One region of the Exiguobacterium sp. UBA6282 genome, then DNA from elsewhere that is predicted to be linked to it. Evidence: riboswitches for the same ligand, from Rfam matches in the RefSeq annotation. Region 1 holds a riboswitch; each other region holds the start of a gene.

What was found. Region 1 has a riboswitch for S-adenosylmethionine ahead of B2751_RS14780 (amino acid permease). Riboswitches for the same ligand answer to the same signal wherever they lie in the genome.
Positions count from the first base shown of each region.
Region 2: linked by a shared signal. The riboswitch ahead of B2751_RS08820 (2,3-diketo-5-methylthiopentyl-1-phosphate enolase) and the one ahead of B2751_RS14780 (amino acid permease) in region 1 are both predicted to bind S-adenosylmethionine.
Region 3: linked by a shared signal. The riboswitch ahead of B2751_RS10555 (methionine ABC transporter ATP-binding protein) and the one ahead of B2751_RS14780 (amino acid permease) in region 1 are both predicted to bind S-adenosylmethionine.

Region 1 covers NZ_DJUM01000055.1:39,767-48,071, forward strand. The annotation lists gene B2751_RS14750 (hypothetical protein) at 1-235, opposite strand, end outside; gene B2751_RS14755 (DUF1801 domain-containing protein) at 321-746, shown strand; gene B2751_RS14760 (MFS transporter) at 799-2,037, opposite strand; gene B2751_RS14765 (CBS domain-containing protein) at 2,064-2,519, opposite strand; gene B2751_RS14770 (MarR family winged helix-turn-helix transcriptional regulator) at 2,702-3,124, shown strand; gene mmuM (homocysteine S-methyltransferase) at 3,195-4,127, opposite strand; gene B2751_RS14780 (amino acid permease) at 4,102-5,505, opposite strand; SAM riboswitch class I at 5,583-5,684, opposite strand; gene B2751_RS14785 (polysaccharide pyruvyl transferase family protein) at 5,794-7,314, opposite strand; gene B2751_RS14790 (ketopantoate reductase family protein) at 7,519-8,305, opposite strand, start outside.
Region 2 covers NZ_DJUM01000028.1:20,158-28,462, reverse strand. The annotation lists gene B2751_RS08840 (sugar ABC transporter ATP-binding protein) at 1-907, opposite strand, end outside; gene B2751_RS08835 (sugar ABC transporter substrate-binding protein) at 904-1,983, opposite strand; gene mtnA (S-methyl-5-thioribose-1-phosphate isomerase) at 1,995-3,044, opposite strand; gene mtnK (S-methyl-5-thioribose kinase) at 3,041-4,207, opposite strand; SAM riboswitch class I at 4,285-4,388, opposite strand; SAM riboswitch class I at 4,594-4,695, shown strand; gene B2751_RS08820 (2,3-diketo-5-methylthiopentyl-1-phosphate enolase) at 4,766-5,956, shown strand; gene B2751_RS08815 (2-hydroxy-3-keto-5-methylthiopentenyl-1-phosphate phosphatase) at 5,953-6,612, shown strand; gene B2751_RS08810 (methylthioribulose 1-phosphate dehydratase) at 6,609-7,229, shown strand; gene B2751_RS08805 (1,2-dihydroxy-3-keto-5-methylthiopentene dioxygenase) at 7,246-7,782, shown strand; gene B2751_RS08800 (arsinothricin resistance N-acetyltransferase ArsN1 family A) at 7,908-8,305, shown strand, end outside.
Region 3 covers NZ_DJUM01000038.1:71,531-79,835, reverse strand. The annotation lists gene B2751_RS10585 (RNA polymerase sigma factor) at 1-476, opposite strand, end outside; gene B2751_RS10580 (metal-sensitive transcriptional regulator) at 703-966, shown strand; gene B2751_RS10575 (SMP-30/gluconolactonase/LRE family protein) at 1,145-1,951, shown strand; gene B2751_RS10570 (MBL fold metallo-hydrolase) at 2,078-2,806, shown strand; gene B2751_RS10565 (alpha-glucosidase) at 2,869-4,479, opposite strand; gene B2751_RS10560 (aminotransferase class I/II-fold pyridoxal phosphate-dependent enzyme) at 4,628-5,815, shown strand; SAM riboswitch class I at 5,878-5,982, shown strand; gene B2751_RS10555 (methionine ABC transporter ATP-binding protein) at 6,067-7,080, shown strand; gene B2751_RS10550 (methionine ABC transporter permease) at 7,070-7,735, shown strand; gene B2751_RS10545 (MetQ/NlpA family ABC transporter substrate-binding protein) at 7,763-8,305, shown strand, end outside.

The DNA of each region.
Region 1 (8,305 bases):
AGCGTAAGCGGAGTCGAATTACTCCCTGCTCGAATACGACTTCACCGTGTAACGACTCATGGACGTGAGCAAAGTTACGGATGAACGCATCATATTGATTGAATGTAACTGAAAACTGGTGTTCACTATTCCGCCCTACCATCTGAATCGTTAGTTCTTCTTGCGTTGGATATACGTATAAGATGTCCCATGATACACTGCTTTCTTCTCCTCGAAACACGATACGATGCTTCATTCGATTTCCACCTCTGAGCCACAGGATATTTACTAGCACTTCTCGAAAGTAACCCATATCTTCTTCATCCGAAAGGAGTCTGCTTATGCCTGATACGCCAAAGACAGGTCCTACCGAACAGTCCGTTGATGCCTTTCTGGCACAAGTCGAACCGCCGCAACGTCAAGCAGATGGTATCACACTACGTCAGTTCTTCGAAGATGTCACGGGATATGAAGCCGTCCTTTGGGGTTCATCCTTGATTGGTTTTGGTTCCTACCATTACCGTTACGCCTCCGGCCGCGAGGGCGACAGCTTTTATGTCGGCTTTTCTCCGCGGAAGACGAACCTCGTCCTTTATCTCGCACTTGGTGAAGACGCAGTCTCAGAACGACTGCTTGCCAGTCTCGGTACGTATCGACGCGGTAAGTCCTGCATCTACGTCAAACGACTGACTGACATCGACTTAGGCATACTTCGGGAAATGATCGAGCACTCGATCCGCACGTTAAAAACCATGTACCCCTCTTGATTTCAATCAAAAACAGCCGAAGCGAATGCGCTTCGGCTGTCTTGTTATCGAATTAATGTCCGCCTTCCGTCCGGTCGATATGGCGAATGTGTTTGAGATTGACCCCGATGATGATGACGGATAAGAGGACGAAGCCACTTCCGACATAAAACGGTAGATTTGCGTTGAAGATTTCAGCCAATTTACCGGCCATGAATGGCGCGATGGCTGCCCCGAGAAAACGTAGGAAACTGTATGCCGCAGATGCTGTCGAACGTTCGACAGGTGCTGCATCCATGACAGCTGTCGTGATGAGCGTGTTGTTATTCCCAAGCACAGCTCCCGCCAAGATGACACAGACGATGACGACGGCTGGAGTTTCCGTGAAGATTCCCATTAAAAGAAGCAAGATCGCGAATGTGATCAACATCATGATCATCGCTTTGATCGTTCCGAACCATTGTTTCAGTTTCGGAGCCGTTAAGACTGATGTGATCGCAAGCAACATCCCCCAACCGAGGAAGACGAATCCGAGTCCTTTCGCTGGTAGTTTCATGACGAATGGTGCATAGGCCATGATCGTAAAGAAACCAACGTTATAAAGCGCCGCAACGATCCCGAGTGTCAAGAGCGAACGATGCTTCATCGCTTGGAACGGTGCTTTTAATGATAACTTTTGTTTTGGTGCAGCAGATGCTGCTGGTTTTGGCATCAAGAAGAGCAAGACGAGAAACGCGATGACCATGATTGTCGCAACACCCATGAATGGGGCGCGCCATGTGATCGAACCGAGTGTTCCGCCTAATAGCGGTCCAATCGAAATCCCAAGACCAACGGCTGCTTCATACAAAATGATGGCTTTTGCTGTTCCGCCTGACGACAGCGAAACGATCGCAGCCAGTGCGGTTGCGACGAACAAAGCGTTCCCAAGTCCCCATCCACCGCGTAACGCGACGAGCGTCCAAATGCTGTCTGCTTGTGAAGCAAAACCAGCAACAGTTGCGATGACGGCGATCCCGAGCATTAATGTTCCTTTTTGACCAATCCGTGATGAGATCGCGCCTGTAATTAACATCGCGAATGCCATGACGGCGTTATAACTTGTAAATAAGAGCGTTACTTCACTTTTGGACGCTTCTAAATTCTCGGCAATCGTCGGTAACACGGGATTGACGAGTCCCATTCCCATGAATGCTGTAATACTGGCGAAAAAGACTGCCCAAACAGCAACCGGTTGATGGAATAATCCATGTTTGCTTTCCGCTAATACCGTTTCCGGCTCAAGCGTCGTTGTTTTTTCAGCAAGTGCCATAGTGTCCCTTCTTTCTATTGAATGTATTATATGAACTGTTTAAACGAATGGCGGATGACGTCGCCTCGACTAATGATCCCAACAAGACGTCCTGCCTTAAGGATTGGAAGCTTTTTGATCCGTTTTGAACCGAGCGTTGCTGCAATCTCTTCCATTTCTGTGTCAGCGTCCGCTGTTACAACCTTCCGGCGTGCAAGTTCCATGACAGGTCGATTCAAGATATGACGAATTCGATCTTCATAATCTTCTTCGTCTCCTTTGATGACATCTACATATAAGAATGTATCGACGATGATGTCCTTGTGTTTTCCGATCGCTCGCATGATATCTCCGTCACTGATATAACCGACGACCTCTTGCTCGGCATTGATGACGGGTACGCCGCTAATACCAGATTGAATGAATCGTTCGATGACCGTACGAATCAGATCTGTATCGTTTACCGTAATGACCTCTTGTTTCATCGACTCATAAGCTTTCATCTGAATTCTCCTTTGTCGTTCGTTTCTCATCTACGAAAGTTGTATGATACAATTAAAAGAACAAAAATGATTGTATAATACAACTACAACTCTGTCAAGTCTCCTGCTTTTCGCATTGACAGCTTATCCACATTGGGTAATCATGAGGGACAGAGAGACTTTTTTGAAAGGGGAGATACCCGATGTCTCAACAATCACTCGAAACCATTGAACTCGAGTTAGCGATCCTGATCCGGCGTTTAACGACGGCGACGGCAGACAATCGTAATTTGGACCGTGCTTCTTATCTCTTACTGCGACAATTAGCGGATTCCGGCAACGTCGGTGTTAAAACACTTGCCCGTGAACTTCAGCTCGATGTCTCGACCGTCAGTCGCCAAGCAGCGGCACTCGATCAGAAGCAACTCGTTGAAAAAGTAAAAGATCCGACAGATGGGCGAGCCTTCTTCTATCATATTACAGATAAAGGACAACAAGAACTCACCATCTACCGAACCGCACGTCTCGCGAGCATCGAACGTCTACTGACAGACTGGCCAGCGGATGATGCAGAAGATTTCGGACGCCTATTGCAACAATTCAATCGCGCCTTGCGCGAACGGTAATGGAATCACACCATTAAAAAAACGGACGCGAAATCGATTGATTTCGTGTCCGTTTTTTCGTCATCATTCATCACGTATGAGAAACCTGGCAAACCGAACGAATTTGCGCGATATGTTCCGGTGAAGTTCTACAACAACCGCCAATCAATCGTGCTCCAGCTTCATACCATGTCTTTGCGATGGCTTGGAACGACGTGCACTGATTCGTACCCGACCACGTCTTTGCGACCGGATCATAGACTTCACCGGAGTTCGGATAGACGATGATTGGAACACTCGTCAACGTCTTAACGTGACGGATGAAGTCGGTCGCGTAGGATGCTGGAAAACAATTTGCACCGATTGCTGCAAGTTGCGGATGCTGTCCGATTGTCTCGATGCATATCGCAAGCGGTGTTCCCTCACTGATGTGCGTCGCATCTTGAAGCGAGAACGTCAGCCAAGCAGATACTTCCGGGAACGCTTCGAGAATCCCGAACAACACGACAGCTTCCTCAAGCGACGGAATCGTCTCGAATGCCAGCAGATCAGCCCCCGCTTCAATCAATGCTTCGATGCGCGGTCTGTGGAAGGCTTCTAGCACATCTGCTGACACACCATAATGACCGCGATACTCAGAACCATCTGCTAAGTAGGCACCATAAGGACCAACTGATCCCGCGATCAATGCGGCACTCTTTCCGCTACGCGTCCGTGCATCTTGCGCTAAGGTAACCGTTTGTCGAATTAACGCTTGTGCTTCCTCGGTCGTGATGTGACGTTGCTTGAATCCTTCGATACTTGCTTGATAGCTTGAGGTGATCGCAACATCGGCGCCCACTTCAAAGTAATCGTGATGGACACGCTCAATCTGTTCCGGTGCTTCGATTAAGAGGCGTGCTGACCAGAGTGGATCGTTCAGGTCGAATCCCTTTTGTTCGAGTTCAGTCGCAAGCGCACCATCTAAAATTAGGAAAGGAACTTCCTGTAATCGTTGATCAACTGGATTTTTGATTCGGGACATCTTCAACACTCCGTTTCTGAGAAGAATTCGTGAACGCATGAACGACATAACAGATCACGATGAATGGGATACCGCAATACAAGGCGACTCGTTGCGTCGGATCAAATCCGATACCAATCAGGGAAATCAAACAGACGACGAAAGCGGCGATCGGTACCAATGGAAAGAGTGGTGTACGATAGACCAATTCGTCGACCGTATGCCCTTCGCGGAGGAATTGTTTCCGGAAGCGATACTGCGCAACGCTGATACTCATCCAGACGACGACGACAGCAAGGCCGGAAATCGAGACGAGCGCAATATAGACACTTCCTGCTGCATAGATGCTAGACAGCAAAGCAAGTCCTCCGCCAAGCATGCTGAACAATACAGCTCGTAGTGGAACCCCACTTGGTGTCACCTGGGCGAAGAAACGCGGAATCATGCGTTCGTTCGCAAGCGACCAAAGCATCCGGGAGGCAGCGTAAAGCCCAGAGTTCGCTGCCGACAAGATCGCTGTCAGAATGACGAAGTTCATCACGTCTGCCGCATACGGAATTCCGATTCGTTCGAACACGGCAACGAACGGACTTTCGAGCACGCCCTTCCCTTCCGTTGGCAATAAGACGGCTAATACGATGATCGTACCGACGAAAAAGAGAACGAGTCGCAAAATCGTTGTTCGGATCGCAAGCGGAATCGTCCGCTTCGGATCGACCGCTTCACCCGCTGCGACGCCGATCAATTCCGTTCCTGAGTAAGCAAAGTTCACAGCAAGCATCGTCATGAAGATCGCAAATGCCCCATTTGGAAACAATCCTCCTTCCGTTAAGGAAGAAAAGAATGGTGCTGGGCTACCATCTTGTAATGGGATGAAGCCAACGATGGCTCCCGCACCAAGTAAAATGAACGCAATGATCGTTACGACCTTAATGGCGGAGAACCAAAACTCGACTTCAGCAAATACGCGGACCTTCAAGACGTTGATACCAAGGATCATCGCAGCGAATAATGCACTGAACACCCAGACTGGAATCGACGGGAACCAACGTTGCATTAAAATGCCTGCTGCCGTGAATTCTGAACCAAGGGCGACCGTCCACGTCAGCCAGTAGAGCCAGGCCACCGTATAACCGGTACCGGGTCCGATATACTTCGTTGCGTACTTATGGAATGATCCGGTTTCCGGCATGTGTACAGCGAGTTCGCCAAGACTTAGCATGACTAAGTAGACGACGACGGCTCCGATCAAATACGACAAAATCGTTCCGACACGTCCCGCTTGTTCCAACGTATAACCTGTACTTAAAAATAATCCTGTTCCAATGACGCCTCCTAACGACAGCATGATCAGATGACGTGATTCCATCTTGCGTCGAAACGCTCCGCTCGTTTTCATGAATCCATTTCCTCCTCGTTCCACCTATTTCAAACAAAAAACGCATCCTCACGGATGCGTCGGTCGACAATTCGGAAATCTTATCGATCGGGTGCAACACCCGCAGGAATTAGCACAGTATCTTTCGACCTGTTGCTGAGGTTTCATAGGGCCAGTCCCTCCACCTCTCTGGATAAGTATGTAATTGTTCCTAACCCTATCAAGCCTTTTCCGAATTGTCAACACAATTCAGAATACTCCTACCAAAAAAACATTCCGTATCGTAATGACCCGGAATGTTAGAACACTTTATTTTTTTGCGAATAGATCCGCTGTCTTTAAGGCTGCCCGAACCGCTTTTCGGTTCAATGTCCCTTGCTGGTGCTTCATTTTCTTCGTTTGGGCAGCCAGTTGCGCTTTGAGCGCCGCAATTTCCTGATCTTTTTGAGTCGTCGTTGTTTGTTTCTGCAATGCTTTGATTTTCTTATCTTTTTCGGCCAATTGCGCTTTTGCCTGTTTTTGCGCATCCGCGATTTTTTTATCTTTTTCGGCTAATTTCTCTTTTGCCTTTATTTGTGTATCTGCGATTTTTTTCTCTTGTTCTGGGAAGAACCGTTCGAAACGGGCGACTGCTTCTTCGAGACTCACGCCAGAAATCGGTTGAACCGGTGGAAGTAGTTCCGCTTGCGCCATTTGACGGTCAAACGGCACATTCTCAGGATAATTCGTCTCTTGGTAAATGTGTTCAAGATCATTCACGTTCAAGAAATCAACGAAGTTGTCGAAGTTACGTGCTTGAACACGTGCCGGACTTTGGAAATCAGCATTGGCTACGACGTCGGATAATTGTGTATCCGCTTTGATGTCGTTCGCCCAAATATGCGTCAACTGATGATAATCCGTTAGTTCGCGCATTCGTGCATCCTTTGGAATGAGGATACTCGGCGTACCCGCAAGCGTTGCTGTGATATTTCCATGCAAGCGCGCACCAAAACTGAGGTCTGCCTGCCCGATGAAATCGAACCATGTTTGTGCGTTCAAGAAGAAACGAACACGATCGTTCATGTAAGCAGGATCCGACATCTTCACCGGATAGTTCGTCACGGACAAATCTGCGATCGGATGCGTTCCTGTATACGTCAATTTCAGTTCCTTCATCCATTGGGGAATGAAGTAATGATTCGGATACTCTTCCATTCCGCGCGTAATGAAATCAAGAACATTTTGTGGTGCTAAACGTGACGAGTTGACCGTAATCATCGACTCGGGCGTAATGTTCGTTTCACGAATATGTAAGTCGCGACCAAACGCGTACATCGAAGGACATCCGATGACACGATGATCAATGCCTTCGCGAAAACCAAGACGCGTCAAGTATTTCGACGTGATTTCCCCACGAAGACCAAGCATGCTTGAGCGCTCAAGTACAGCGCTGACGAATGCTTTGACATCTTCATCGAACGGGAATCCGCCGTCTAGATCTGGTTCAAACGGTGCACGTAAGCCTACACCGATGACGACGACTGGAATTTTTAATTTCTTGATAAGGCGGGTGTACTTCCGCAACGTCGGTACGAATTCTTTTCGGAATGCATCCGCTAACGGAATGACATAAAGATCAAAGTTGGCATTGATTTCGTCCGCCCGTTCTTCATCGTAATAGTAATAGTCCGGTGTAATCGTCGTACCTTCTGTCATCAACGTCCGAAAGATACTGTATTGATAAATGAGATTTCCAACGTTTCCTCCAATGGAATTATGTTTCATCAAATAAGGAGCATCGAACTGTTCGAATGGTGTCATACCTGCACGAATAATAATACGTTTCATAATGGATAAACTTCCCCTCTCGTCTGCTTCATTCGTCCTTGCAAGAAAAAATGCGGAAAAATATATTATCACTTTTTTTCAATCTCATTAACAATAGATGAACTTTATTTCGGAAGTCAACGATTCCTAGGGGAAACAGGTCTTTCGTCATCAAAACGAAACATTTGTACTACTCCATTATTTTTCTAAAATAGAAAAATGTAACTATTTAATCGTTCTAAGATACATGCGTAAGTTTGCTTCGACTAATTTTAAAGCTCTGAACCGTTCTGTCGAAGTAGGTTTTAACAAGGCGCTGAAAAAATGTTCCACTTCGACTGGCTGACCTTTTTCCATATCGCGCAACATCGACGATTTCATCGTATCTTCCATCGCATGCATCTGCTTCAATAGCACCGTTTCTGTATCGTCATTGAAGACCGCGCCCTGTTCTTCCATCGCCTGTTTCGCTTCGTTCATGACGTCTACAATCATCTGACGCCCGACAGCTTCTTCCCGAATCGAACCAATCGCTGAACGAAATAGCGTCGTCACACCCGCAAATGTCGAAATGAAAAGATACTTTTGCCACATGTCATCCATGATATGCATCGAGTACGCCATCGGTGCCTTCGCTTTCGCAAAACGTGTTGCGATCTCCTGCAAACGAGCTGTTGGTTTGCCGGTTCGTGAGCCAAACAACAGTCGATGTGACGGACTCGTCTGTAAAATGCGTCCTTCTGCATCAAGCGTCGATTCAATGAAGCAAAGACCGCCCAGTACACGCTCTTCTCCGAAGACTTCTGTTAACCGACGAATATGTTGCATGCCATTCAATAAAGGAATGATATACGTCTCGTTCGAAACGAATGGCGTAAGATCCTTTAAGACATCATCTAAGTGATAGGCTTTCGTCGAAAGCAAAACGACATCAAATACGTGATCCGGTCGCATGTCTCGTGTCACTAACTGAGGCGTGATCGTGATATCGCCATGAGGACTAGTGATCTGT
Region 2 (8,305 bases), on a different contig from region 1:
ATGCTTTGCATAATTCCGTTTTACCGGCACCGACAAGACCCGCGATACCAACGACTTCCCCTGCTTGAACCGTCAAGGAGATGTCGCGGACGTCCGCATTCGTGGCACTCTCGACCGTCAGTACGTTCGTCGCATTGATCCGTGACGTTTTCGCGACAGACGTAAGCTTACGCCCGAGCATCTGCTCAACGACAGCTTCCTTCGTGATGTCTGTCAAAAGATGTCGCGAGATGAGTTGACCGTCGCGCATGACCGAGATGGAGTCGCAAATGTCATACAATTCTTGTAGGCGGTGGGAAATGAAAATGATCCCAAGTCCCCGTTCCGCTAAACGACGCACGACTGAAAAGAGATGGCTTGTTTCCGCCTGACTGAGAGGTGCCGTCGGTTCATCCAAAATTAAAAAACGACGTTCCTGAACGAGGGCGCGTGCAATCAATACGAGTTGCTTTTCAGCAAGACGTAATTCTTCGACACGTGTCTTGACGGAAATATCCGCCTGTAATGTCGCTAACGCTTCTTTCGCACGCTGTATGTAACGGCGTTGGGATACCAAACCCGTCATTGTTCCGTCCGTCAACAGATCGAGACAGATATTCTCAGCAACCGTCAAATACGGGACAAGCGCCACATCAACCTCTTGTTGGACGAGATCGATCCCGATTCGTTTTGCATCACGCGGAGATTGAATTGACAGTTCTTTCCCGTCAAGACGGATGATTCCTTCATCCGCTGTTTCCGCTCCAGATAAGACTTTCATCAGCGTCGACTTACCGGCACCATTCGCACCGACAAGCGCATGAATTTCACCAGACTTCACCTCAAAGGAGACTTGCTTGAGTGCCTGGACTCCCGGAAACGCAAGTGAAATCCCGGTCATTTCCAGGTGATGATTGATAGACGTCATTGTTTTTTATGGACGTCACGCAACCGGTCCATCCACGGCTCATTGAATTTATCCGACGTACTCCAACCTTTGATGATCGTATCAAGATTATACATCGTTGTGTCCTGCTTCAATGCCTTCTGCTCAACGAGTTTCGCATCGAGATCAAAGCTATCTGGTGTCTTCTCTCCGGCGATTTTCTTAGCCAGTAGTCGCATGTCCGTTTGTCCAATCAGGAATGGATCCACCGCACTCGTCGAAACCCAGTTGCTGCCTTTCTCACGCATCAGGTTGATGTCCTGATTTGAGACATCGATCGAGATCAATGGGATTTCTTGACGTTTATTATCCTTGAGCGATTTGTAAGCGCCTTTTGCGACTTCGTCCCATGCTCCCCAAACGGCATCAACGCTTCCTTTCGGGTATTTCGCGAGAATGGCATTCATCTTTGTCGCGATATCCCCTTGGACATCTTGGAAGTTCGTCGGTCCAACCGTCTCAAGCGTTTTGATTTTGCCGTCTGCTTCGTACGTCTTATAGATTTCCTGACGACGATCGAGCGGGGCAAAACCTGGTCCGAACCAGAGTTTGATGACACGGACCGGCTTTTTGTCCGTCACCTTCGTCACTTCATCGAGTGATAGCTTCGCAAGTTGATGATCGTTTTGGAACGTTTCCGTCACGTCTTGTAGAGATGCCCCTTTTTTCTTCGTGACCGTATCGAACGTCACGACCTTCAGTCCTTTATCGACTGCTGGTTTGATCATGTCATAGGCATAGTCTTCCTTACCGTGCGAAATGATGAGCCCATCATACTCTTGCTGAATCGCCTGCGCGACCAGTTCCTTGAACTTGACATCGTTACCTTCCGAAATGAACGTGCTGACTTTAAAGCCGAGCGCTTCTCCTTCACTTCGTGCGCCATCAAGGAATTGCTTCGTATGGTCGTCCGATGCGAGGTTACGGATGACGGCGATCTTGACGTCCGATTGAACTCCTTTTGGTACATCCTTGACGACTTTCGTCGTCGCTTCTCCATTCGCACAAGCCGCTAGTAATAAGGCCGGTGCTAGGACGGCGTAAGCTAATTTTTTCATGAATTGTCTCCTTATCCGAGGGGTTGAAGCCCCGTTAATTTTTCAATCGTTTCTTCATTCGGTTGCGTGATAATACCAAGTTCGGTGATGATGCCCGTGATCAATGTGTGTGGTGTGACATCAAAAGCTGGGTTGAAGACAGCAACTCCTTCTGGTGCTGTCGCAACATCTTGGACAGTCGTCACTTCCTGCGGATCACGTTCTTCAATTTCGATCGCGTCTCCGGAAACAAGTGAGAAATCAAACGTCGAGAGCGGTGCTGCGACGTAAAACGGGATACCGAAAGCTTGAGCGAGTAATGCTAGTTGGAACGTTCCGATCTTATTCGCCGTATCTCCGTTGCGTGTAATCCGGTCCGCCCCGACGATGATTGCATCGATCTGTTTTTCTTTCAGCGTATGGGCGACCATGTTATCTGTAATTAGCGTGACATCGATGCCGGCACGTTGTAGCTCCCATGTCGTCAGTCGTGCTCCCTGCAGTAATGGTCGCGTCTCACTCGCAAAAACCGATAATTCAATGCCGCGTTCTTTTGCGATATAGAATGGCGCAAGTGCTGTTCCATAAGCAGCGGTCGCAATCGATCCAGCATTACAGATCGTTAGGATCCGGTCACCTGACTGGAACAATTCAAGTGCATGAATCCCGATTTGACGTGACGTCTGCGCATCCTGATCGTATAAGGCAATCGTCCGCTGCTCGAGCCGTTCGCGGATCTCTTCTACCGACGTCCCGTCTTGAATGATTGGATTCAATTGATCAAGGACATTTCGTAAGTTAACAGCCGTCGGTCGTGTCGCGAGTAACGTCGCTGATGTCTCAAGCAAAGTCTGCTTATAGATCGACAGTTCTGCTTCAAACCGGTACGCCTCTTGAACGAGTACGAATCCGCCAAATAAACTGATCGCAGGCGCCCCTCGGACGCGCAGTTGTTTAATCGCTTCGACCGCTTGTGCAAGATCGGTAATGACTTCATAGTGTTCTTCCTGCGGTAGACGTGTCTGATCGAGAATCGTCAAGACACGATCTTCATAACGAATACTTTGAACGAATGTACTCATCGGCTAAGTTCCTCCGTTACGTCGAAGTTTCGTAAATCATCAAATGTCCGGCATTCGGTCCGACGTTTGATTAACGCCGATCCTAAACGTAAAGCATGTTGTTTTCGTTCTAGTCGTTCCGTCATAGAACTAATCGTTTCTAAATCAGCGACTGGTGCGAGTCCGATCGTCCGACGAATCAGTTCGCAACCGGCAAAGCCAAGGGCATCCTGCAAGATCGTGCTCAGTACATCGTCGACGAGTCCCGATGTCCGGAATGGTTCGACGGCTTCGCGTTCCCATAAGGCGCGGAACGTCGAAGCGAACGTCAGCCAGAACGTATCGATGTCGCGAATCCGGGCATCACGAAGTGCTGAATAATCCGGGTATGCTGCAAAGAATAAGTGGGCGATGAACTGTCCGACATCAAATCCGAATGGACCATAAAAGGCGAATTCTGGATCGATGACTTTCGTTTCCGTTGCCGAAGCAAAGATGCTTCCTGTATGTAGATCGCCGTGTAGCAACGCATCTCCTTTCGTGATGAAAAGCGCTTCGAGTTTTGCGACTTCGCGTTTCAACTCATCGTCCGCCCATAGACGTGCCACCTCTTCTTCAAGCCCGGCTTCAATCTCGTTCGTCTCCGCGTCATGGAACGGATCCGTGAAGATTAATTTTTCCGTGATGTCGCACAAGTCCGGATTGTAGTACGTTCGGGCGACACGTTTTTTTTCAACCGGACCAAGCGCAAAGTCCGATGTATGGAATAAAGTCCGAGCGAGATAAGAACCAATATGTTCCGCAAGCAACGGATACTGTTCACCTGCGAGTAAACCGCTTCGAACGATTGTCAGATGTGAAAGATCTTCCATGACCGTATACGCCTCGTCGTGACTAGCATGAAAAACACGCGGTACGAACGGCACGGCATGCCGGGCGAATTCACGGAGTGCGGATTGCTCGATCCACGCCCGCTCGAGTGATAGTGGCCAGCTTTCACCGACGACTTTCGCGTACGGAAGTGCTTGTTTTAGAATCAATCGATGTTCACCTTCTCGAATTCGAAAGACAAGGTTGAGATTGCCGTCGCCAATCTCTTCTGCTTCGACGGCTCCGTCGCCGATCAGTCCTAGTGAGCGGACCCGTTCGATCGCGTCCTGTTCTGTAAATGCTTTGTATGTCATCTCAGTTCCCCCTGTGTGATACACGAAAAAGCGCCTCTTTTCGTCATCGAAAAGAGGCGCAGGAAAGTCACTGCGTCCTCTTATCTCTCAGACGAAACGTCTGTTGGATGTAGCACCGTGCCAAGTGGTCGGTTGCTGCGGCGTCATCGGGCCAATTCCCTCTGCCAACTCGCGATAAGAGTCGTATGTAGTTGTCGTGTGTGATATTGATTTGAATCTTACGCAATCCTCTTCCCTGCTGTCAAATCGAAATCAAGCAGAAACGGATATCGTTTTCGCTCCATATATAGAAAGAGTATTTTCAAAAAAATAAATTTTCTAAAAATAGTTTGACAAGTCGTGACTCTCATGTAAAAATTGCAATTAGATTTCACAATTTCATCCAATTCTTATCAAGAGCAGACGGAGGGACAAGCCCTACGATGTCGCAGCAACCGACCTTTTGGCACGGTGCTAATTCTTGCAGCTACTAAGCTGACAGATAAGAGTCCACGTTCGAATCATTCATGGTCTCTTGTCGCTGACAAGAGACCATTTTTTTATTGAAGGAGGAAAGACATGGCTTACATCACAGCTACTTATCAATTGACCGCCCGCGATCGACTGGAGCAACGCGCCGAACAACTCGCGCTTGGTCTGACGGTTGGTTCCTGGACGGAGCTGAATCATCTTGAGCAACAACAACTCGCCTCATTCAAAGGAGAAGTCGTACATACGGAAGAGCGCGACGGTAAAGGCTATATCACGATTCGTTACCCGGAACACAATGTATCGCGCGACTTTTCTGCGATCTTGACGACCGTCTTCGGGAAACTTTCACTCGACGGTGAAATCAAATTAACAGAACTGCTACTACCCGATACATTCACGTCGGATTTTCCAGGTGCGAAGTTCGGGATTGAAGGGGTTCGTTCCTTGATTGGTGTCGAAGATCGTCCACTGTTAATGAGCATCTTCAAAGGGGTCATCGGACGCGATTTATCGTTCCTTCGTGATCAACTCGAAGGACAACTTGCTGGTGGGATCGATCTCGTCAAGGACGATGAGATCCTATATGACAATCCGTTGACACCGACGATTGATCGGGCACGGATCGGACGTGAGGTTATCGATGCTCATTTCCACCGGACCGGTAAACGTGCGTTGTATGCGATCACACTTAGTGGTCCCGTCTTTACGCTCAAGGATCAAGCCAAACGATTGATTGACGCTGGAGCAACTGCTTTCTTGTTGAATACCTTCACATACGGACTCGACGTCTTACGTGAATTGGCAAGTGATCCGGAGATCAACGTTCCCATTTTCAATCATCCGGCTTACAGCGGTGCATTGATTGCTAGCCCGAACCACGGTGTTGCAGCGCCTGTCTTACTTGGCACATTACCGCGCGTTGCTGGTGCAGACTTAACACTATTCCCGTCACCTTACGGCAATGTCGCTCTTCCGAAGGACGTCGCCCGCGGCATCGCGGTCGAAGCGACTCGCCTCGGTCAGACGAAAGCGATTTTCCCTGTCCCTTCAGCCGGTATTCACCCAGGACTCGTTGCTCAACTCGTACGCGACTTCGGGATCGATTCCGTCATCAACGCTGGTGGTGGCGTACATGGTCATCCGCAAGGTGCTGCGGCTGGTGTTATCGCTTTTCGTCAAGCACTTGATGCGGCACTCGCAAATGAATCCCTATCGAATGCTGCGTCACGACATGAAGAATTACGAGTCGCGCTCGACGCTTGGGGGATCAAGTCATGACCTTACGAATTCTTTGTGACTTCGACGGTACCGTAACGATGCAGGATAACATCATTGCACTCATGGAGGTATTTGTGCCAGTGAATGACTTCGAACCGTTGAAACGTGGCGTGCTCGACCGGACGTTATCGATCCAAAGTGGTGTCGGGCAGATGTTCGCGCTTCTGCCGTCCGACGGTAAAGCGGACTATCTTGATTTCTTGATGGAGCGCGCCGTCATTCGCGAAGGATTTTCGGAGTTGCTTCAGTACAGTCGTCGTCAAGGAATCCATTTTTCGATTGTTAGCGGTGGAATGGACTTTTTCGTCGAACCGATCTTAGCACCGTTCCTCGAGCAAGAGCAGATTTACTGTAACATTGCCGATTTCAGTGGTCCATTCGTCCACATCGATTGGCCACACGCCTGCGATGCCCATTGCACGAATGGATGCGGCTGTTGTAAAACATCCGTTGCCCGTACATTATGCAAAGACGATGACGTCATCATCGTCATCGGTGACTCAGTGACGGACTTCGAACTCGCAAAACAAGCGGATCGTGTCTATGCCCGTGATTATCTGATCACGTTGTGTGAAGAAAATGATATCGCCTATACACCTTTTGAGACGTTCCACGATATCGTTCATGATTTAGCACGATCGGAGGTGACGATATGACATTCATGCGACGGTATGAAGAACTACGCGCCATCAAACAAGAACTTGCAGCGCGCGATTGGTTCCCTGGTACGAGTGGTAACCTCGCCATTCGGACGTCCGGTATTCCGATTGAATTTCTTGTGACGGCAAGTGGGAAAGATAAGCGGCAGACGACTCCTGACGACTTCGTTCATGTCGATGCGACCGGTCAATTGATCGGCGAGCAATCCGGGCGCCCTTCTGCTGAGACATTGCTCCATGTCGAAGTGTTCAACCGAACGAACGCCGGATGTTCCCTGCATGTCCATACGATTGCGAACAATGTGATTTCGGAGTTATATGGCGATCAGGGAAGTATCACCTTCTCCGGTCAAGAAATCATCAAGGCACTCGGTCACTGGGAAGAAGATGCGACGGTCACGGTGCCGATCATTCCGAATCACGCGGACATCCCGACACTCGCTGCTGCTTTTGCGCCATATGTCACAGCGGACAGCGGTGCCGTCCTGATTCGCAATCACGGAATCACGGTCTGGGCACCGACCGCCTTTGAAGCAAAGAAACACCTCGAAGCCTTCGAGTTTTTATTCAACTATACGTTGACGTTGCAATCATGCCGTCAATCTATCTATTAAAAGGAGGAATCATCTCATGGCAACAGTCTTATTCCAAGAAACAAACACACGGTATACGGATCAAACGGAAGTCGCTGACTTCCTCGCATCGCGCGGCGTTCTTTACGAACAATGGGACGTCTCAAAACTACCAGCACCTCTCGTCGAGAACTTCACACTGACGGATGCCGACAAACAAACGATTCTCGATACGTTCGCTCCAGAAATCAAAGACGTATCAGAACGTCGTGGATATCAGACAGCTGATATCATTTCACTTTCGGATACGACACCGAACCTTGACGAGTTGCTCGTCAACTTCCAGAAAGAACATCATCACACGGATGATGAAGTCCGTTTCATCGTAAGCGGTCACGGCGTCTTCGCGATCAAAGACGAAGAAGTCGGCTACTATAACATCGAACTCAATCCTGGTGATTTGATTTCTGTTCCTGTCAATACACGCCACTACTTTACGCTCCAAGAGGATCGGAAAGTCGTCGCTGTTCGAATTTTCGTCACGACGGATGGCTGGGTTCCAATTTACGAGAACGAGACATCCACGGTCTCTTAAGAACGACAAAAGCGTTGATTTCTTCTATATAAGGAGAATCGGCGCTTTTTCTTATCTCACAAACATATCACTACATCGACACGTAACAGATATAATGAGGGAAAAGCGATTGGGGAGTGAGCAACATGCATATTCGTCCTGTAACGGAACATGATTTACCCGCCGTTCTATCCATTTATAATGAAGGCATCGAAGACCGAATCGCAACGCTTGAGACGGATCGAAAAGATTTATCGTTCATGACCCAGTGGTATGCAGAGCGTACGCATCGCTACGCTGGATATGTCGCAGAAGATGAGACAGGTGTCCTCGGCTTCATTTCTCTTGATCCGTATAACCCGCGTCCTGTCTATGCGACAGTTGGTGAGATTTCCGTCTACATTACTCGAACACATCGCGGACAAGGGATCGGGACACAGTTGTTAGAAACTGCCGAACAACATGCGCGCGATCATCAGATGCATAAGCTGATTCTCTTTACCTTCCCGTTCAATAAAATCGGACAAAAGCTCTACATCCGTTC
Region 3 (8,305 bases), on a different contig from region 1:
CCAAGAGGTAAATCGAGCTGCTCTGAAATCTGTTGTTGCGTCATCCCCTGGAAGTAAACGAGTTCAATCAGCTCTTGCTGTTCTGGCTTCAATTCACTGACCGCGCCGCGTACTTCAGCAGCCGTTTCACGCTGCATGACCGTCCGCTCGACCGGCTCGTCGTATCCACCATCCCGCTCTTCGACTTCGATCGTCGGTTGTCGCTTTTCACGACGGAGACAATCGAGTGCCGCGTTACGTGTAATCGTTAAAATCCACGATGAAAACTTTCCTTTTTGTGTATCAAAATCAACACGACCATTCCAAATCTTCATCCATACTTCCTGTATGACTTCTTCGGACAACCGGTCATTATTCGTAAAGCGATGGGCGAATGAAAACAATAACCTCTCGTACTTATCGTATAATGTCTCGAGAGCTTGCTCGTCACCGCTACGCATCAGATGATAAAGCGATTCATCGGATTGAGTGTGCATCCTTCTCCTCCTTCTGACGTCAGCCCTATCATATAGTATACGCAAGCTGACACCAAATCGTTTTCGATTTCATCCATTTTCTAAGTAAAAAACTTCACCACATCCATATTCCCTCATTCTATTAAAAGTATAGCTTAAAATTCTGCTGAATTGACAGCGATACCGTAATGGGCATAGCATAAAGATACTACATGACGTCAGGTCAACGGGAATCGGAGGAATAAAGATGGATTATGATCGGAAGATGAAAAACCGTGTTAGTCGGATTGAAGGACAGCTACGAGGTATTTTACGGATGATGGAAGAAGGGCAAGATTGCCGCGATGTCATCACCCAGCTCTCCGCTGCCCGTTCTGCGATTGACCGGACGATCGGCGTCGTCGTTAGCTCGAATTTGATCGAGTGTGTCAAGGAAGCAGAACAAAACGGCGATGGACAAACAGAAGAACTCGTGAAGGAAGCGGTCAACCTACTGGTGAAAAGCCGCTGACGTCACGTTCATACCGATAGTCTGCTTTGGAAGCAGGCTATTTTTTAAACGTTTCTTTTCCCAAAGTCGATGCGAGTGTACACCTTGACTTAGGTTTGATTGCGTATCAAAACAGGTATACTAAATTGTTATTACTTGGACAGCATGTAGAGCCGTCCGCTTAGGAGGAAGAGTACTCATGACCGTTTCCCTATTCATTGATATCACGTGTAAGACAGGTGAATCTCCTGTTTACGACGCAAAAACAAAACGCTTTTATTTCGTCGATATTCCGAATCAACTGCTCTTTTCATATGATCTTGTTACAGAAGCACTTAAACCATATACGTTGCCAAGCGCTATTACATCGATTGCCTTGACGGACGCTCCGGACTTATTGCGTGTCACATCAGCACATGGCTTTGGCACGTTCGATCTCAAGGAAGGTCATCTGTCTCTCGAACATCAATTGTCATTACCGGATTCTGATCGGATGAACGATGGTAAGCTCGATCCGACCGGACAATATGTCGCTGGTAGCATTAATGAAGAAGACGGTAAAACAGCTGGGCTGTTCCGTCTGCGTCATGACGGTTCCATCGATGTTTTACACGAAGACTTGACGAACTCCAATGGACTCGTCTGGTCAGAAGATGGCAAGACGCTCTATCATATCGATACACCAACAAAAAAAGTCTATGCCTTCGACTACGCTCCCGATGCCCCACTTTCGAATAAACGCGTCGCCGTTGATCTCGAAGAGGAAGAAGGATTCCCGGATGGTATGACGAAGGATGCTGAAGGTCATGCTTGGATCGCACATTACGCCGGATCATGTATCACACGTTGGAATCTTACGACGGGCGAAAAACTGGATCATGTCGACTTCCCTGTCTCGAATCCGACATGTCCGATTTTTTACGAAGATCGATTACTCGTCACGACAGCTGCCAACGGAGATGATGCACCACATGCCGGTGCTGTCTTCGCTGTGACATTTGAATAATTAGCATGGGAGGGATCATCTAGTAATAGATGGTGCCTCTTTTTACACATAATCCGTCTAGACGCCTATTCAAAAACAGACGATACTAAAGAAGAAGTCTATTTACTTTTTGAAGGAGTGAAGCCGATGCGTGTCACGATCATCGAACGTTTACACCAATTGCAGACGACCCCATCCTTTTTCCCGGTCAATTGCTACCTGTTTGAAGAAGCAGACAGTTTGACATTGATTGACGCCGGACTCGGAATCAACGCAAAGGCGCTTTATCACTATATTCGAAAGCAAGAAAAACCGCTCGGCGCGATTATCCTGACACACGCACATGCCGATCATGTCGGCTCGCTCGATTTCCTTGCGAATGCCTTTCCTCTCGCTCAAGTCTGCATCAGTTACCGTGATGCCGCATTGCTCAGTGGGGACGAGACGCTACGCGAAGGCGAAACGACTCCTTTAAAAGGCGGTATTCCGAAAAACATCAAAACACGTCCAGATCGTTTGCTCGAAAGTGGTCAACAAGTCGGTAGCCTCAGCGTCATCGCCTCGCCAGGTCATACACCTGGTTCGATTTCTCTTTGGCATGAAGGTAGTCGGATGCTAATCGCCGGAGATGCCTTTCAGACACAAGGGGGACTCGCTGTCTCCGGTGACGTCCGTTGGCAATTTCCGTTCCCAGCACTTGCGACATGGGATCCGGACGTTGCTCTTCGCTCCGCCGATCAATTAACGGAACTGTCTCCAGATATTCTTGCCGTCGGACATGGTCCCCTCATCCTTGGACCAAGTTACGAGATGCGCCAAGCCGTCGATCGATTCACGCAAGTCTTACAGACGAAAAAATCGTCACCTTTCAAATAACACACGAAAAAACATCCGCGACGCGTTCCTGACACGTCGCGGATGTTTTTTCGTCCAGCAGTTCAATTCTGTTCTGTAACAGTATATCGATATACACGTGCTTCATAAGGACGTAGTTCATCCGAGATATCTGGATAGTTCGACACAAGCAACTTATCTTGTGATAAAACGAAGGCAGTTTGCATCGGTTCGTCATGCACGTTGAGAACGATCCGCCACACTTCTCCCTCTAGTTCCCGCTCATAGATGTAGAGATACGGATCATGAAGAGCTAAGTCGCGATACGTACCATAGACCATGATTGGATGATCCTTTCGCATCTGAATCAATGCTCGGTAGAAGGCAAGTACGGATGATGGATCGGCTTCTGCTTGCGCGACGTTGATGTCCGTGTAATTCGGATTGACCGCTAACCACGGTTTCCCACTCGTAAAGCCTGCCGCGTACGTACCGTCCCACTGCATCGGCGTGCGGGAGTTATCGCGTGCGAGTAACTGCATTGACGAGAGTACGACCTCCGGATCCTCGCCGCCAGCGACGCGCTCTTCATATCGATTGCGAAAGGCGACGTCTTGATAGAGCGACGGATCCGAGAAGCGAATCCCCGTCATCCCAATCTCTTCTCCTTGATACACGTATGGAATGCCAGGTAATGTATGCAACATCAAACCGAGTAGTTTCGCACTCTCGACTCGGTATCGTTCACTGCCGAAGCGGGTCACTTGTCGCGTATGATCGTGGTTGTTGAGAAACTGTGAATTGACGCCTAACGGATACAAGACGTCATACCATCGTTTCTGAATTTCCTTGAAACGTAAAAGATCCATCGCCTCCATGTCGTCCGCGATTTCGAAGTGAAACAGCGTCCGAAGTTCTTCACGTTCTTCACTGACATATAACAGACCGTCTTCCGGACCAACGAACGGAATCTCACCGACCGTGAACAAGTCTTTCCCGGCAAGGACGTTCGCATGCATTTCCTGAAGGAAGTCGTGCACACCTGGTTGATTTCCGAGATACGATAGATCAAACGGATTGACGACATCCTCAAGCGAACGTTTTTTGATCAAGTTGATGACGTCCATCCGGAAACCGTCAATCCCTTGAGCGATCCACCAGTTCATCATGTCGTAGATCGCTTGCCGGACAGCCGGTTGTTCCCAGTTCAAATCGGGTTGTTCTTTCGCAAAAGAATGGAAATAATATTGTTCGCGCTCTTCACTCCACGTCCAAGGGCTCGGCGCAAAGTACGACCGCCAATTGTTCGGGGGCGTCTCTTTCGTTCCATCTTTCCAGATGTACCAATCATCCTTGTCGTGGATTCGGTCCCGCGACTGACGGAACCAGTCATGCTCGTCACTCGTATGATTGACGACCAAATCAAGAATTATCTTTAAGCCGCGTGCGTGAGCCGCTGTGATCAACTCTTGTAGATCGCCCATCGTCCCCGCCTTGTCCATGATCGTGTAATAATCGGCAATATCATAGCCATTATCGATGTCTGGAGAACGGTAACATGGATTTAACCAGACGATATCGACACCAAGCGATGCGATGTAATCTAGCTTGTCGATGACACCTCGCAAATCACCGATGCCGTCCCCATTCGAATCCTTAAAACTGCGCCAATAGACTTGATAGACGACCGCTTCTTTCCAGCTAGCTCGCTTCATCTCCTCACTCCTCTCCCTACTCTCTATTCCCGCTCCACATATCTGTACCTGTTTATTGGACGATTTTTTTGAATTTCAAAAAAGTTCTTTTCTTTTGACTGAATATTCGTTATCCTTGACGACAATACTACGAAGGAGGCACACATCCATGAAACATTTCGCTCCATCCATCGCCATCGATCGGCTTCCTGCTCCCGTTTTCGCTGAACTTGCGAACCGGATCGGTGCTGTGAAAGCTGCCGGACATGATGTCATTACCCTTGGTCAAGGAACACCCGATCAAACCACGCCCGTACATATTCTCGACGCCTTGAAACAGGCGATCGATGAGCCAACAAACCTTCAATATCCACCATTTCGTGGACATGATTTTCTAAAGCACGCCGTCGCGAGCTTTTATGCGAACGAATTCGGCGTCACGATCGATCCGGCAACCGAGGTCGCAATTCTTCTCGGTAGTAAAGCCGGAATCGTTGCCTTACCACAAACGATCGTCAATCCTGGAGAAGGTGTCATCGTCCCGGATCCGGGGTATCCGGATTACCTGTCTGGAGCAGCACTTGCTGGTGCTTACCCGATTACACTTCCATTGCTTGAGAAAAATAACTTCCTGCCGGATTACGATTTACTTGATACGACAGATGTCGAGCGCGCCCGGATGTTGTTCCTCAATTACCCGAGTAATCCGACAGGTGCGACAGCGACAGCAGAAGCCTTCGAACAGACAGTTGCCTTCGCGGATGCCCATGATATTTGTGTCGTCCATGATTTAGCCTACGGTGGCATCAGCTTTGATGGTCCCACACGAAGCTTCTTGCAGACGGAAGGGGCGAAAGATGTCGGAATCGAGTTGTTCTCACTCTCGAAACGCTTCAACATGTCTGGCTTCCGAATCGCTTTCGCGATCGGAAATCCGTCCGTCATCTCAAGCATCGAGACGTATCAGGAACATCTCTACGTCAGTGCCTTCACACCGATCCAACATGCAGCGACCGTTGCCCTGATGAGTGACCAAACATGTGTCCGTGAGTTAAGTAGCTTATACGAAACACGACGTAATGCCTTGTTCGCGAAACTCGATGCAATCGGTTGGAGCGGACCACGACCGGGCGGTTCCTTCTTCGTCTGGCTTCCGGTGCCTGAAGGATACACGTCCCAAAGCTTCACGGATCATCTGCTTGATGAAGCATACGTCGCCGTTACTCCTGGATCATTCTTCGGCGAATACGGCGAAGGCTACGTACGGATCAGCTTAATTGCTGACGTCGAACGTCTAGAAGAAGCCGTCGGGCGAATCGGAACGCTCAACCTGTTCCGGACACCTGTTGCGGAATAATTCTGAAAAAACATTTGACAGATGGGAATCATTTCCGTTAAAGTAAATCCCAACAGCATAACTACTTATCGAGAGCGACCGAGGGATTAGGCCCAACGACGTCCGGCAACCACCTATCAGGAACGGTGCCACATCCTACAGAATGGATTCATTCTGAGAGATAAGTTACGAAATCTTACACTTTCGTCGCTTTTTTCTGGTTGCTCTGCTACTAGGAAAAAGCGACTTTTTTTGTACAAGGAGATGAGCAGATGATTGAATTCAAACAGATTACGAAACGGTTCGTCCGAGACCGGACCCCGATTTTTGCATTACGAGATGTCGATTTGACGATTCAAAAAGGAGAAATCTTTGGGATCATCGGTGAATCCGGTGCCGGTAAGAGTACGTTGCTTCGTCTGATCAACGGTCTCGAGCATCCGACACAAGGAACGGTAAAGGTCGACGGTGTCTCGCTCGGCGGAATGTCAAAAGCAGATTTGCGTCAACTTCGCTTGCGGACAGGAATGATCTTTCAGCATTTCCAATTGATCCAGTCGCGTAATGTCGCAGATAACATTGCTTTCGCACTGAAAGCTGCTGGCGTCAAACGAGCAGATTTTCCGGAACGGATCCGTGAACTCGTCTCGCTCGTCGGACTCGAAGGATTCGAGACGAACTTCCCGAGTCAGTTGAGCGGCGGACAGAAACAGCGCGTTGGGATTGCCCGGGCACTCGCGAATGATCCAACCGTCTTGTTATGTGACGAAGCGACCTCTGCCCTTGATCCGGTCACGACGCTGCAGATTTTAGATTTGTTGAAAGGTTTGAATGAACGACTTGGATTGACGATCGTCCTCATCACGCATGAGATCGATGTCGTCAAACAGATTTGCCATCGTGTCGCGGTCATGTCTCAAGGGGAAGTCGTCGAAGTCGCCTCTACATACGATTTGTTCAGTCAAGCCAAACATCCGGTGACACAACATTACGTCGACACGGCACTCCAGATCGAACTACCGGAACGCATTTTGCAAGCGACACCGGGAAAAATCATCCGCCTGCAGTTCACGGGCGAGAAGACCGGTGAAAGTACGTTGTCGGAAGCCATCCGTCGATACGATATCTCGGTCAGCATCCTGCACGGAAAAGTCGATTACATCCAAGACGTCGCTTTTGGTGTCCTAATCGTCAGCTTGACGGGATCCTCCGATCAAATCGCACCTGCCCTCGACTGGCTTGCGGCGGAACTTCATACACTCGAGGTGATTCAGGATGTGGCTTGATCGTATACAAACGATGTTACCCGAGTTGTTGAAGGCACTTGGTGAGACGGCGTGGATGGTTGGCATTTCGCTTGCCTTCGCATTGGTCGTCGGGATTCCACTCGGGATTCTCCTGTTCGTCACCGACCGCGGTTTATTCTTTCAAAACATTGCCGTCCGACGTGTCCTTGACTTCGTCGTCAACATCGTCCGCTCCTTGCCGTTCATCATCTTGCTTGTTGCCCTCATTCCATTAACGAAATTCTTGCTTGATAATACGATTGGTCCGACAGCAGCATCCGTCAGCCTCAGTGTCGCAGCGATTCCGTTTCTCGCACGACTCGTCGAAACATCACTGCGTGAGATTCCACCTGGTTTGATCGAAGCAGCGGAAGCGTGCGGAGCGAAACCGTTACGGATCATCGTCAGTATCCTTTTACCAGAAGCACTCCCTGGCATCATTCAGGGCATCACGCTAACGACGATCAGTTTGATCGGCTTCTCGGCGATGGCTGGGATCGTCGGCGGTGGAGGTGTCGGTGACCTTGCAATCCGCTTCGGCTATTATCGCTATGATAATCTCATCATGATCGTGACGATCGTCGTCCTCATCGTCATCGTCCAAAGCATTCAAGCACTTGGCAATCAACTGGCGCGAAAAACAGACAAGCGCTAATCATACATATAAAGGGAGAGTTGAATCATGAAAAAACGATATGCCTTTTTAGCTACAGCCTTACTCGGTGCAGGAATCCTCGCAGGATGCGGAGACAGCAGTGCTGATGAAAAAGACAAGACGATCAAAATTGGGGCGACAAGCGGTCCTTATAGTGACATGGTCAAACAAGCGATTCAACCGCAACTCGAAAAGAAAGGCTATAAAGTCGAAATCGTCGAGTTCAGCGATTATATCCAACCGAACATCGCACTCGGTAGCGGCAATATCGATGCTAACTTGTTCCAACACTCGATTTACCTGAAGACGTTCTCTAAAGAAAAGAACCTCGACCTTAAAGGACTCATCACTGTCCCGACGGCACCGATGGGACTATATAGTAAAACGGCGAAGACACTTGACGACGTCAAGACGGGCGCTGAAGTCGCGACACCGAACGATCCAACGAACCAGGCACGCGCGCTGAACCTCTTGGCAGAACAAGGCTGGATCGAACTGAAGCCAGATGTCGATCCACTGACCGTCTCAGAGAAAGATATCGTCAAAAATCCGAAGAAACTCGTCATCAAG